Regions from separate parts of the Halomonas sp. CSM-2 genome, predicted to be linked through region 2. Evidence: predicted binding sites of a transcription regulator. Region 2 holds the regulator's gene; each other region holds the start of a gene.
The links. The regulator LexA, encoded in region 2, represses DNA repair genes until DNA is damaged. The targets are predictions, from matches to a motif close to TACTGTNTANNTANACAGTA.
Positions count from the first base shown of each region.

Region 1: the regulator LexA is predicted to act here: its motif matches at 1,881-1,900, upstream of B7L15_RS02065 (LexA family protein).
Region 3: the regulator LexA is predicted to act here: its motif matches at 2,826-2,845, upstream of B7L15_RS09460 (DNA topoisomerase III).

Region 1 is NZ_NBYR01000002.1:125,508-129,681, forward strand. It holds gene B7L15_RS02055 (sodium-dependent transporter) at 1-84, shown strand, start outside; gene B7L15_RS02060 (Y-family DNA polymerase) at 91-1,404, opposite strand; gene B7L15_RS02065 (LexA family protein) at 1,415-1,858, opposite strand; gene B7L15_RS02070 (alpha/beta fold hydrolase) at 2,196-3,092, shown strand; gene B7L15_RS02075 (patatin-like phospholipase family protein) at 3,103-4,140, shown strand; gene B7L15_RS02080 (Smr/MutS family protein) at 4,146-4,174, opposite strand, start outside.
Region 2 is NZ_NBYR01000013.1:132,312-136,485, reverse strand. It holds gene nagZ (beta-N-acetylhexosaminidase) at 1-767, opposite strand, end outside; gene B7L15_RS12845 (L,D-transpeptidase) at 826-1,350, opposite strand; gene B7L15_RS12840 (TetR/AcrR family transcriptional regulator) at 1,328-2,005, opposite strand; gene lexA (transcriptional repressor LexA) at 2,308-2,973, shown strand; gene purU (formyltetrahydrofolate deformylase) at 2,970-3,824, opposite strand; gene B7L15_RS12825 (ribonuclease J) at 4,086-4,174, shown strand, end outside.
Region 3 is NZ_NBYR01000009.1:89,977-94,150, reverse strand. It holds gene B7L15_RS09470 (O-methyltransferase) at 1-115, shown strand, start outside; gene B7L15_RS09465 (MgtC/SapB family protein) at 221-736, shown strand; gene B7L15_RS09460 (DNA topoisomerase III) at 789-2,714, opposite strand; gene B7L15_RS09455 (ABC1 kinase family protein) at 2,887-4,134, shown strand; gene B7L15_RS09450 (GNAT family N-acetyltransferase) at 4,131-4,174, opposite strand, start outside.

The DNA of each region.
Region 1 (4,174 bases), on a different contig from region 2:
TGGTTACTGGTGATTCTGGGTGCCATGGTGGCGTTGGGCGAAACGTTAAGCCCGCGTCTGCACCATGTGTGGAAGCACCGCTGAGGGCTGTTACGGCTTCGGCTGTTGCCGTTTTTTCCGGGCATCGGCAATCGCGCCGGGGTGAGTGCCGGCTTCCAGTAGCTCATCCCAGCGCGTGGTAAAACGGTTGGAACGGTGGGCACAGCGTAGGTGCCATGGCGCGTCGTCATCGGTCATCCCGAAGCGGATCGTGTCTTGCCCCATACGCTGGTTGATGGCGTCCACCGTGGCCATTAGCAGCGGATGGTGTCGAGCGGGTGCATCGAGCAGCGATAGCTGATGCTGTTGGGCATCGACGAGATCCAGCAACATCACGCCGGCTTTCATGAACCGATAGCCGGGTCGATATATCTGTTCAAGGCCCTGGCGGACGGCGTCGAGAATAACGCGTGTATCGTCGCTGGGGGTGGGTAACGCGACCAGGGTGTGGGGAAAGTACTGTGGCTGGTCTCGACGATGGCGGTTGGTTTTCAGGAACAACATCACCGAGCGTGCCAGGCTGTGCTGTTCGCGAAGTTTTTCGGCACTACGCTGGGCATGGCGGCGCAGTGCCTCGTGTACCTGAGTTTTTACCCCGGTGGGTTGACCGAAAGAGCGGGATGTCATGATGCGCTGGCGGGGTTGATCCACCGCGTTCATTTCCAGGCAGGGGGTGCCACGCAGTTCCAGGGCAGTGCGTGCCAGCACCACGGAAAAGCGTTTGCGCAGCTGTTTTTTATCGCACTCGCGTAACGCCCAGGCGCTATGGATGCCGCTAATGGCAAGCCGTTCGGCAAGCCGCCTGCCCACGCCCCATACTTCGCTGACCGGCGTTTGCTTTAGCAAGGCTTTGGTGCTGGCATCATTCCCGCCAAGCAGGCAAACGCCCTGGTAGTGTGGCTGCTTCTTGGCCGCATGATTGGCGAGCTTGGCCAGGGTGTGGGTCGGTGCCAGACCGATGCATACCGGTAATCCAAGGCAACGATGTATGTCCCGATGTAGGCGCTCACCCAGAGCCTGGCACTGGTGCTTGCTCATGCCCTCCAGGTAGATAAACATTTCATCGATGGAGTAGGGGGCGATGTCGGGGCAAGCGTCGTGCAGCAGTTGGGCGAGCCGTGCCGACATGTCGCCATACAGCTCATAGTTGGATGACAGCAGATGAATCTCGCCGCGCTGGCGTAGCCCTTCCAGTTTGAAGGCGGGAGTGCCCATGGGAATGTCCATCGCTTTCATTTCCGCGGAGCGGGCAATCACGCAGCCATCGTTATTGGACATCACACCAACAGCTTTGCTCTCCAGGTGAGGCTGGAAGACGCGTTCGCAGCTGACGTAAAAATTGTTGGCGTCGACAAGACCGATCATGACCGTTACATCACCGCAGGTATTCGTGAATGACCGCCCGAACCACCCCCCATACCTGACACTCGCTGTCTTTCAGGGGCAGCGGTGGGTAATGGGGGTGAGCGGAGCACAAATGCGGCGTGCCGCGATAGAGCGCGTAGCGCTTGATCAGAAGTTCGTCGTCGAACATGGCCACCAGAATATGCCCCAGACGGGGCGAGAGGCTGCGGTCAACCACCAGCAGGTCGCGATCGAAAATCCCCCAACCCTCCATGCTGTCACCGGTGGCGGTCAGGTAAAACGTGTGGGTGGGGTTCTTGATCAGGCGCACGTTGAGATCCAGCGTGCGCGGTTCGTAATCCTGGGCGGGGGAGGGGAAGCCGCTAAACCCAGCGCGGCCATGTAGGGGAGGAAAGGGCAGCGACTGATGCGTTAACGGCACGGCTGGCGCGATAGGCGATAACGGCTGCGTCATGGTCAGCCTCCTCACTGGCAGTATATGTATTTATATACAGTATTTGGCCATGAGGATAAAATTGCAAGGGCTGGCCGTCTTTAGGAACCTTCGTGAAGGTTTATCTTGCCAGCCAGAGGCCCACCACAAGGGCGCTGGTCACGGCGATAAAAAAGACCCAGTTGCGTGTTCGGGTGTCACGGTGGGGTTTCATAAAAGCCTCATTAGCAGGAAAAAGATGGACGTTGGCGAGCGCCCGTAATTTTGTACAGACATCGGTGTTTGGCATGGTACCGTTTGTGCTTTATGCCGTCATCTTGCCGCCTGGGGCGGTTGGTTTGCTTAGGATAGGTTCATAATGTCTCAACCCACTGCAACGCGTTATCCTCATTCCCTTTACCTTGCCCAAGGTCGTCTGGCGGCGCTGAGCTGGGGGCGTGATGCGGCCCCTACTTGGCTGGCGCTCCACGGCTGGCTCGATAACGCGGCGAGTTTTTCCCGGTTAGCGCCGTTGCTGGTGGAAGCACTGGATATTCGCATTGTGGCTATCGATTTTCGTGGTCACGGGCATTCAGCACATGCGCCGGCGGGCGAGGATTATGCGCTGTGGGATTATTGCCACGACGTGCTTGATGCCATGGACGATTTGGCCATTGAGCGAGTGGCATTGCTCGCCCACTCCATGGGCGCCGCGGTGGCCTGCCTATTGGCTGCCGCCGTGCCGGAGCGCATTGAGTTCATGACGCTGCTGGATGGCTTGGGTGCGCTCAATACGCCCTCTGGTGACACGACAAGCCAACTGCGCAAGGGGTTAATGGCGCATAGGCGGCCCATTTCCCGGGCGCCGCGTTATCCTGATCTGGCCACCGCGGTGGCGGCTCGAGTGGCCGGTGGCGTTACACCGTTAGACACCATCACCGCCATGCCGCTGGTGGAGCGCAATGCCGACGTAACGGCCGACGGACACGTGCAGATGCGCACCGACAGCCGCTTGTTGAAGCCATCGCTGGTACGCTTTACACCTTCCCAGGTGTTAGCGCTACTGGCCGACATCCAGGCACCGGTGCTATTGATAGAAGGTGAGGAAGGCATCTTAGGCAAGCGCGACTGGGCAGAAAAAGCCCGCCAGGCGGTACCGCACTTAACACGCCATGTACTGGCAGGCGGTCATCACCTTCACCTGGAGCCCAAGGCGGTATCTGGGGTTGCCGAGGTGATGACGCAATCATTAATGAAACGTCGGGATCAGTCGTAGGAAACGAGCGATGAACGAACAGAGCCTGACCGATGGCAGTGTATCGAGAGGTAATAAAGTGGCACTGGTGCTGGGTAGCGGCGGTGCCCGGGGCTATGCACACATCGGCGTGATTGAGGCGTTGGAGGCACGGGGCTACGAGATCATCTCGATCGCCGGGTGTTCCATGGGCGCGCTGATAGGCGGTATTTATGCGTCGGGTAAACTGCCTGACTATCGCGAATGGGTGTGTGATCTGGACTATCTGGATGTGCTCAGGCTGGTCGATGTGACCTGGAGCCCAATGGGTGCCATGCGGGCCAGCAAGATCATGAGCAAGTTGGAAGGGCTGGTGGGCGATACATTGATGGAAGACCTGCCGATTCCGGTGACCACCGTGGCCACTGATCTGGTGCGCCAGCGCGAGGTATGGTTTCAAAACGGCCCGCTGCTGCGCGCGATACGGGCATCAATCGCCGTCCCCGGCGTGATTACCCCTGTGCATCTGGGGGATCAGGTACTGGTCGACGGAGGTCTGCTGAACCCGCTGCCCATGATGCCCATACTGGCCGCCCACGAAGCAGATTTTGTGGTGGCGGTGAACGTGACTGCCCACAGCCCGCAGCCGGTGTCTTTGGAGGCACTGCTTCCCAAGGATGAGAATAACGACAGCCGCACCACCCGGGAGCGTGACCGCGATGCCAATATTGGCGGCTGGATGGACGAGGTGCGCGCCACCACGCGGCGGCTATGGAGCGAACTGGGCAGCAGTAGCGAAGAAGAGGGTGAGGTGGATGAAACGATGGACCTTCGCGGCAAGCGCGAATGGGGCAAGCTGGATATGATCCTCGAATCATTCGATATTACCCAGGCGGCACTGGCCAAATATAAAATTGCCGGTTACCCGCCCGATATTCTCATCGAAGTGCCCAAAACGGTGTGCAGTACCTACGAGTTTCACCGTGCCAAGGATCTGATCCGCCTGGGCCGTCATCTGGCCGATGAGGCCCTGGCGCGGCACGTGCCCGATAGTGCGTCGGATGCGCAAGAATCGGGTGTGGCAGAATAACGAGACTACTGACCGCGCTTACGTAGCAGGATAT
Region 2 (4,174 bases):
GCCATGCTCAAATCGTCGGAAAAGATACAGCCTTTAAACCCCAGCGACTGACGCAGCATCCCCAGCCAACTGGGCGAAAAGCCGGCGGGTCGCTTGTCAAATGCCGAGTACACAATGTGGGCTGGCATGACACCATCAAGCTTCTTGGCCAGGGTGCTGAAAGGCACCAGGTCGTGTTGCTTGAGCGTCTCAAAAGGCCGGTCATCGACGGGCAAGGCGAGATGCGAGTCTGCCGCTACGCCGCCATGACCGGGAAAATGCTTGCCGATCGCTGCCATACCGGCTTCATGCAGCCCGGCTACCAGCGCGCCACCCAGTTCACTGACTTGCGTGGCCTCCGAGCCAAAACTGCGGTCGCCGATGACGCTGGAGAGACCGCTATCGATATCCAGTACCGGAGCAAAGCTGATATCCAACCCGCAGGCGGCCATTTCCATGCCCAGGAGCCAACCGGTGTCCTGGGTAAGCCCCAGAGCCGCCGCACGATCCTTCTGGTAATACTCACCCAGCCGAGCCATTGGTGGCAGGCGCGTCAGTCCTTGCTTGATACGCTGAACGCGACCGCCTTCCTGATCCACTGCCAGCAACACGTTGGGGCGTAGCTTACGCACCTCGCTGCACAGGTCTCTGACCTGGTGGGCATCTTCCACATTGCGCGAAAACAAGATGACGCCACCCACCGAGGGCGATTTCAACAACTGCCTTTCTGCGGTGGTCAACGTTGTCCCTTCAAGGTCCAACATGACCGAGCCCAAAGGATGTGTCATAGCGGGGTGTCCAAAAAAGGCGCTAACTCTAGACGATGATTAGCGAGGAGTCCAACGATCAGCGGCTGTCGTGTAACCAGACAGGCGTTCCAGGTCCAGCATGCTCGAAAAGCCAAAGAAGATCTGCATTACGCAGCCGCACGCATCCATGAGAGGCTGGTTGACCCATGGGCTCATTCGGCGGCGTACCGTGCAGATAAATATAGCGTCGCTGGGAGTCGACCTGACCACCGCGGTTTATCCCCGGTTCCAGGCCACACAGCCATAGAATGCGCGTCAGAATCCAGTCTCGCTCGGGAAACGCCGCCGCCAGCTCGGCGTCAAATACTTCGCCCGTCCAGCGGCGGCCTTTAAAGACCGCGTTTTCCGGGGCATCAGTACCAATGGCGGCACGAATATAGTGCCAGCCAAGCGGCGTTTGACCACTGCCCTGCCGATTACCCATGCCCTGGCGCCCGGTAGAAATTTCACACTCATGGCGACACATATCGCCTTGCCAGACGCGCAAGCTCTGCGACTGGGCGGCGATTTCCAGCCATAGCCCCTCGCGGGGCGGCATTTCAATGAGCGACGGTGTCTGCATGGTGCTCAATGTCCTTCTCATCAGGTAATGGCGCGTTCATCGCCGCCACCACTACCGGCCGCAGTCGGCGAACCAGGTCGCGGACCGAGACATGCTGGTGGTAATCCTTTTCGGCAATATCGCGCAGCGCATCCAGTCCCGAAAGCGTAAAGATGACGGTACCCAGCATAAAGTGTAGCCGCCAGAAGCGCTCAGCGTCGGGCAGATCCGGTGTCGCACGGCGAACCAGTTCGGTGAAACGGCTGAACACATCACCGTATTGCTGCTGGATGTAGCGTCGTAAATGCCCCTGAGCCTGGCTGTACGCAAGCCCCAGCAAACGCATGAAGACTTTGAGGCTATTGCGTTCGGCAGGCACCGTCAGCACGGTTGTGGCCATGGTTTCGAGGAGCACTTCAAGGGGGATGTCACGACCCTCGTAGCGCGCTTCGAGTTCGTCCAGAGCGCCATGAAAACGTTGGGAAAACGGATCCAGGTAGCGAGCAAACACCGCCTGGATGAGCGCCTTCTTGGATCCGAAGTGATAGTTCACCGCAGCAAGATTGACCCGAGCCTTGCTGGTGATGTTGCGTAAAGAGGTTTCGGCAAAGCCGCGCTCTGCAAAAAGCACTTCAGCAGTATCCAGAATGCGGGTCACCGTATCCGATTGAGCCATGCTGCTCTCCATAAGACGGGCCAAAAAGCGGGCCATAAAAAACGGATGTTTTAAACAAACCAGGATACTACGTTATCGTTTGTTACCTCTCAACGTATACCTGAACACCCAACCCTTATCCAACGCCGCTTTGCATCTTCATATACATCAATTTGTTAGCTGCCTTACCCCCATTATATACTGGACAGGAGAACATGCTGTATACTTAACCACATACTGTTAACTACATACTGACTGTTGACTACATACTGATAGGTAAACAGGAACGCAGTCTTGCTCACTTATTCAATCTGGAGGCTGGTATGTCGCGGCCATTAACTGTTCGTCAACAAAACGTGTTCGACTTTATTGTCAAGACCATGGCTGAGCTCGGCTATCCGCCCACCCGGGCTGAAATAGCCAAGGCACTGGGGTTCCGTTCGCCCAATGCGGCAGAAGAACACTTACGCGCACTTGAGCGTAAAGGCGTCATTCGCATCATTCGCAATACGTCGCGCGGCATACGCCTGCCCAACCAGGAGCACCAGGAAACGCCAGACGTGCTGCCAGCCTCAGGCGCAGACCCTGCCAACGGCCTGCCCATCATTGGCGAAGTCGCGGCGGGTAGCCCTATCCTGGCCGCTGAGCATATTGATCGCTACTGCCCCCTGCCCGCCGACTACTTCACGCCCAGAGCAGATTATCTGTTGCGCGTTCGCGGGCTGTCGATGCAGAACGTCGGCATCCTCGAAGGCGACCTTCTCGCCGTCCACCGCACCCAGCGCGTTCGGGATGGCCAGATTGTCGTCGCCCGGCTGGAAGACGAAGTCACCGTCAAGCGTTTCAAACGCGACGGGAATCACGTCACCCTGATCGCTGAAAACCCCGACTTCGACCCTATCCATATCGACCTACGCACCCAACCACTTGATATCGAAGGGGTTGGGGTCGGCGTTATTCGCGGTGGCAATGGCCAGGCGCTCGGCTAGCTGAACACGATGGTCTTGTTGCCATGCACCAGCACGCGGTCTTCCAGATGCCAGCGAAGACCGCGCGCGAGGACGGCTTTTTCAACATCGCGGCCAAAACGTACCAGATCGGTCGGCGTATGACAGTGGCTGACCCGGTGAATGTCCTGCTCGATGATGGGCCCTGCATCCAACTCCTGAGTCACGTAATGGCAGGTAGCCCCTATCAACTTGACGCCACGCTGGTAGGCTTGGTGATAGGGTTTGGCGCCAGCAAAAGACGGCAGAAAACTGTGGTGGATATTAATGACCTGCCCCGCATATCGTTCACACAACGCTGGCGGTAATATCTGCATGTAGCGAGCCAGCACGATACTGTCGGCCCGGGCATCATCAATATGCGCCTGCACCTGCTCAAAGGCCGCTGTCTTGTCTGCCGGATCCACCGGCACATGGTGATATGGTATTCCGTACCATTCCGTTAACGAACGCATGTCGTCATGGTTGGAAATCACACCCACGATATCGCAGTCCAGCTCACCCACCTGCCAGCGGTAAAGCAAATCGACAAGGCAATGGGATTCTCGCGAAACCATCAGGACAACCCGCTGCCGTTTCCGGGTATCGACCAGCGCCCAGTCCATGTCAAACCGCTCCGCCACCGGCTCGAAGGCTGAACGTAATGCCTCTGCCGACATACCCAGCGAATCCGCCAATATTTCGTAGCGCATGAAAAAACGCCCGGTTTCCAGATCGGAATGCTGGCTGGCCTCGGTAATCGACCCTCCCTGGTCCGCGATAAAACTCGATACCTTCGCGACGATCCCCACCTGGTCCGGGCAGGACACCACCAAACGATAAAAATGCGACATAGTCATTACTCTTCACGGTTTGCCGGGCGACGATGATCGGGCCGTCCGCTGGCATTAAACAAACGTCTAGTGTACCGAATGAAGCGCTCGCAATCACCGCCCTTAATGGCAGTGATTGTTAGCCGCCCGCCCCATCCCGTATAGTTAACCAATTACTTTCTAGGCTTTATTAATCTGATGCATCCACCGCGCGTTCATATTCGTCCCCGTCGTCGCCCTCCCTTACGCCTCTTGCCGTTAGGCGGCTGCGGGGAAATTGGCATGAACCTGACGCTGTATGGGTACGAAGATCACTGGATCGTCGTGGATTGCGGCATGATGATTCGCCAGGATCTACCCAATGCGCCACT
Region 3 (4,174 bases), on a different contig from region 2:
TGAAATGGATTCTTTTATGACGTTGGTATCGGCAGATGCCGATGTCACTACCTGCACAGTACCCGTCGGGAACGGTCAGTTTTTGGCAACCTTAAAATCATATGGAAAGCGTTAGATAGGTAGGCACCACGACTAGCTACTAATCACGATTTGTTATTTTGAATAGATTGTTAAAACGAAATACAAAGCATCTCTGTTCAATATGCACAGGAGCTAAAAGGTGCAGGCAATCAATGACGTCATAATCTCCGAGTTTTCGGAATTTAACGATTTGGGTGAGCTCATCATTGTGGTGATTCGGCTACTATTGGCAGCTGTTCTCGGTGGCCTGTTGGGGCTCGAGCGAGAGCAGCGAGGCAAGGCGGCTGGTATTCGGACCCACATGCTGGTCTGCATGGGTGCTGCTTTATTCATTTTTATTCCTGAGCAAACGGGGATTTCTGATTCAGAGATGAGCCGTGTCATTCAGGGGGTCATTGCAGGCATCGGTTTTCTGTGTGCCGGCACCATCATTACCCGCAAAGATGAACAAGGTACGTCAGGCCTCACCACGGCGGCTGGTATTTGGCTGACGGCCGCCATTGGGGTAGCCGTTGGTCTGGGGCGCGAGCAGACAGCCGTTTTATGTACGCTGCTGGCCTGGATGGTGCTTTACGTGGTGCCTTTCTTTTCGCGCCCTATCAGCAAGAAAAAAGCTTCAACCTCTGAGGATGATGACGATCATTCCGATGTCTGAAGCCACCAAACGACCATAGCCCCATCAGTTGCAAGTCGATAAGGCGTTAGCGTTACTGCACTGGTGTTTTACGACTGCCCCTGCTGTTGGCTTTCTTCTTGCTATAACGTTTTCTCGGCTTACTAGCGCGCTTCACCGGGCCACCGGCTTCGCCCTGTGCCGTTTGCAGGCTGTTGCGTAGCCTGGTGGCGTCGCTGTGGCTGAGCAGACCGCGCAAGTCGTCCAGTAATGCCTGCTGAAAGGTGTTGGCGTCATCCTGCTGTTCGGAAATAGCGCGCAGTCGCTGTTCCCAAAGCGCGGTGCGTTCCGGCGTGCTCACGGCGCTGGGCAGGGCGGCGATGAGCGCGCTGCCGAGCTTGGTGGCACGCAGGGCTTTTTGCTTGCGGACCAGGTAGCCGCGTTGCACCAACGTTTCGATGATGCCGGCGCGGGTGGCTTCGGTGCCCAGGCCGTCAGTGTCGCGCAGGGTGCGACGCACGGCAGGGTCGTCCACGTAGCGGCCGATGTTCATCATGGCCTTGATCAGGCTGGCATCGGTGAAGGGTTCCGGCGGGCGGGTTTCCTTCTCCTCAACGCCTGCACCCATCGCCTGGCAGGTTTCTCCTTGGGTGAGCGGCGGCAGTGGCGGGCTTTCATCGCGGGTGGTAAACAGCGGTTTCCAGCCGGGGTCAAGAATGCTTTGGCCGCGAGCGCGGAAGGCTTCATTAAGCAGCGTAAACTCGGCCTTTACCTCAAAGGTGCGCAGCGGACGGTAAAACTGGGCCATAACGTTGCGTACGATCAATCGAAAGACATGCCCTTCGGTCGCGGAGAGCTGGCTGAAATCTGCTGGCTTGCCGCTGGGGGCGATGGCGTGGTGGGCACCTACCTGCTTGTCGTTCCAGGCTTTGGAACGTAGCGAAAAGTCCGCGCCTTTCAGCCACTGTTGAAGGGCTTCATCGTTCTGGCAGGCGCCGCTCAGGCTGCGCTGGGCAAGCGGGAGGTGCTCTTCGGGCAGGTAGCGGCAGTCGGAGCGCGGGTAGGTAATCAGCTTGTGCTGCTCGTATAGCCGCTGGCAAATATCCAGTACTACCTGTGCAGAAAGCCCGTGACGGCGGGCAGCGTCGACCTGAAGGGCTGAGAGCGAGTACGGCAGCGGCGGTGCCTGGCGTTTTTCCTGCTGGTCGAGTTGGGTCAATTGACCCGAGGCGCCGGGTAGCTGCGCTGCCAATGCGTCGGCGGGTCGGCGGTCGATCAAGCGCCCCTGGTCATCTAATGGCTGGTGTTCCTTGGGTGCCCACCAGGCGCGCAGCTGGCCCTGAGCGACCTTGAGGTCGGCCCAAAGGGGGTAAAAAGGGTGGGGCACAAAGTCTCGAATAGCGTTGTCGCGGCGCACGATCAAGCCCAGCACCGGGGTTTGTACGCGGCCTACGGAAAGCACGCCGTCGTGGCCTGCCTGGCGGCCGGTGAGCGTCCAGGCGCGGGTCAGATTGATGCCGTAGAGCCAGTCAGCACGGGCGCGTGCCTGGGCCGCCTGGAACAGTGGCTGGTACTCGGCGTTGGGTCGCAGGCTGGCAAGGGCGCGGCTGACGGCGGGCCTGTTGAGGTCGCTGATCAGCAGCCGTTGTACCGGGCCGCGGTACTTCATGTAGTCGATCACTTCCTGTACCAGCAATTGACCTTCGCGATCCGGGTCACCGGCGTGAACGACCTCGCTTGCCTGTTTGATCAGCTTGCGTATCACCGCCAGTTGCCCGCGCGCTTTTGAGCGCGGCATCAATTTCCACTGCTGCGGCACAATGGGTAGCCGATCCAATCGCCATTGTTTATCGGCAGGGTCGTAGGCCTCCGGGGCTGCCTGTTCCAGGAGGTGTCCCAGGCACCAGGTAACCGTGGTATCGCCGCAGTGAATGGCGCCGTCCTGTCGTTTTCCGCTCCCGGGAAGTGCATCGGCAATTGCCCGGGCAAGGCTGGGTTTTTCGGCGATAATCAAGCGCATGCGGGAGATGCCTTAAATTGTGTAACGTAGGAATATGGTAACAGACACCACACACGTAAGCGCATAGCAGGGGTTGTCGAGAAAATGATGTTCAGCAATTATGCGTATAGCTTTTGTATAATTTGGCAGGATTGCGTAAGCTGCTTATCAGATGCTCAACGAGGCGACTTAAATGCGAGATCGCGGCAGAACACGACGTTTGATGGGATTGGGGGCACGCACCGGCGGGGCGCTACTCAAGACACGCCTGGGTGGCCAGGCAGACTGGCGGGCTCTGGGCGAGGCGCTATTTGAGGGACTATCCGAGCTGAAAGGCCCGGCCATGAAGCTGGCGCAGATCATGTCCCAGTGGGATGACCTCTTGCCGCCGGACCTGGCCGAGGAGCTGTCGCGTCTTCAACGCCAGGCGGAGCCGATGCCCTGGCCGCGTATACGCGAGGCGCTGGTGATGCAGTACGGCGAGCTGGATTCGCACTTTCGGGACATCGAAGAGCGGCCCTTCGCCAGCGCTTCCATGGGGCAGGTCCACAAGGCGGTCACCCATGCCGGCGAAACAGTGGTGCTAAAGGTGCAGTACCCCGGGCTTGCCGACGTGCTGGAAAGCGATCTCAAGCAGGTAAAGCGTATCATGGGATTGGGCCGCTGGTTCAAGGTGCCCCAGGCGCGTCTGGATGCGCTGTTTGAAGAGCTGGCAGCGGGGCTACGCGACGAGCTTGATTATCGCGCCGAGGCCGATGCCATGGCCCGTTACCGCGAACGCTACCAGGCCGATAGCCGCTTGGTGATACCCGAGCCGCTTTTTGAGCTTTCCGGCCAACATGTGCTGGCGATGCGTTTTGTGGGTGGTACACCGCTGCGCGATCTGGAAAGCGCTGACGATGACACCCGCCAGAAAATCGCCGTGGCGTTGGCGGACTGGATCACCGAGGAATTGTTTACCTATGGCGAGCTGCACGCCGACCCGCATGCGGGTAATTTTGCGGCCGATGATCAAGGCCGGTTGGTGATATACGACTTTGGCGCGGTGATTCCAGTGCCCGAGACCCGCTTGAAAGCGATGATGCAACTCCTCAACGCGACCCTTGCCCATGATCCGATGGCGATGGATGAAGCGCTGATGCAAATGGGCGGCCGCCAAGGGCAGGGCACTCCCTTATCGCTTTACCGCGAATCTGCCGAATGTGTGGCGCCGCTGTTTAGCCCCGGTGAACAGGACTTCAATGATGTGCGTGTCCATCGCCGCCTGCGCGAACTGACGCCCAAGGTATGGGCGGCCATGGACCGTCTGCAGCCCCCCGCCGATACGCTGCTACTTTCCCGCGCCCTTAATGGCCATTACTGGAACCTGGTGCGCTTGCAGGCACGGCTTGATATGCACTCGCGGACGGCACCCTTGCTTGAATGGGCCCGAGCGGCTTAATCGAGACGCTTCAGCCAGAACACCATCGATTTGTGGCTTT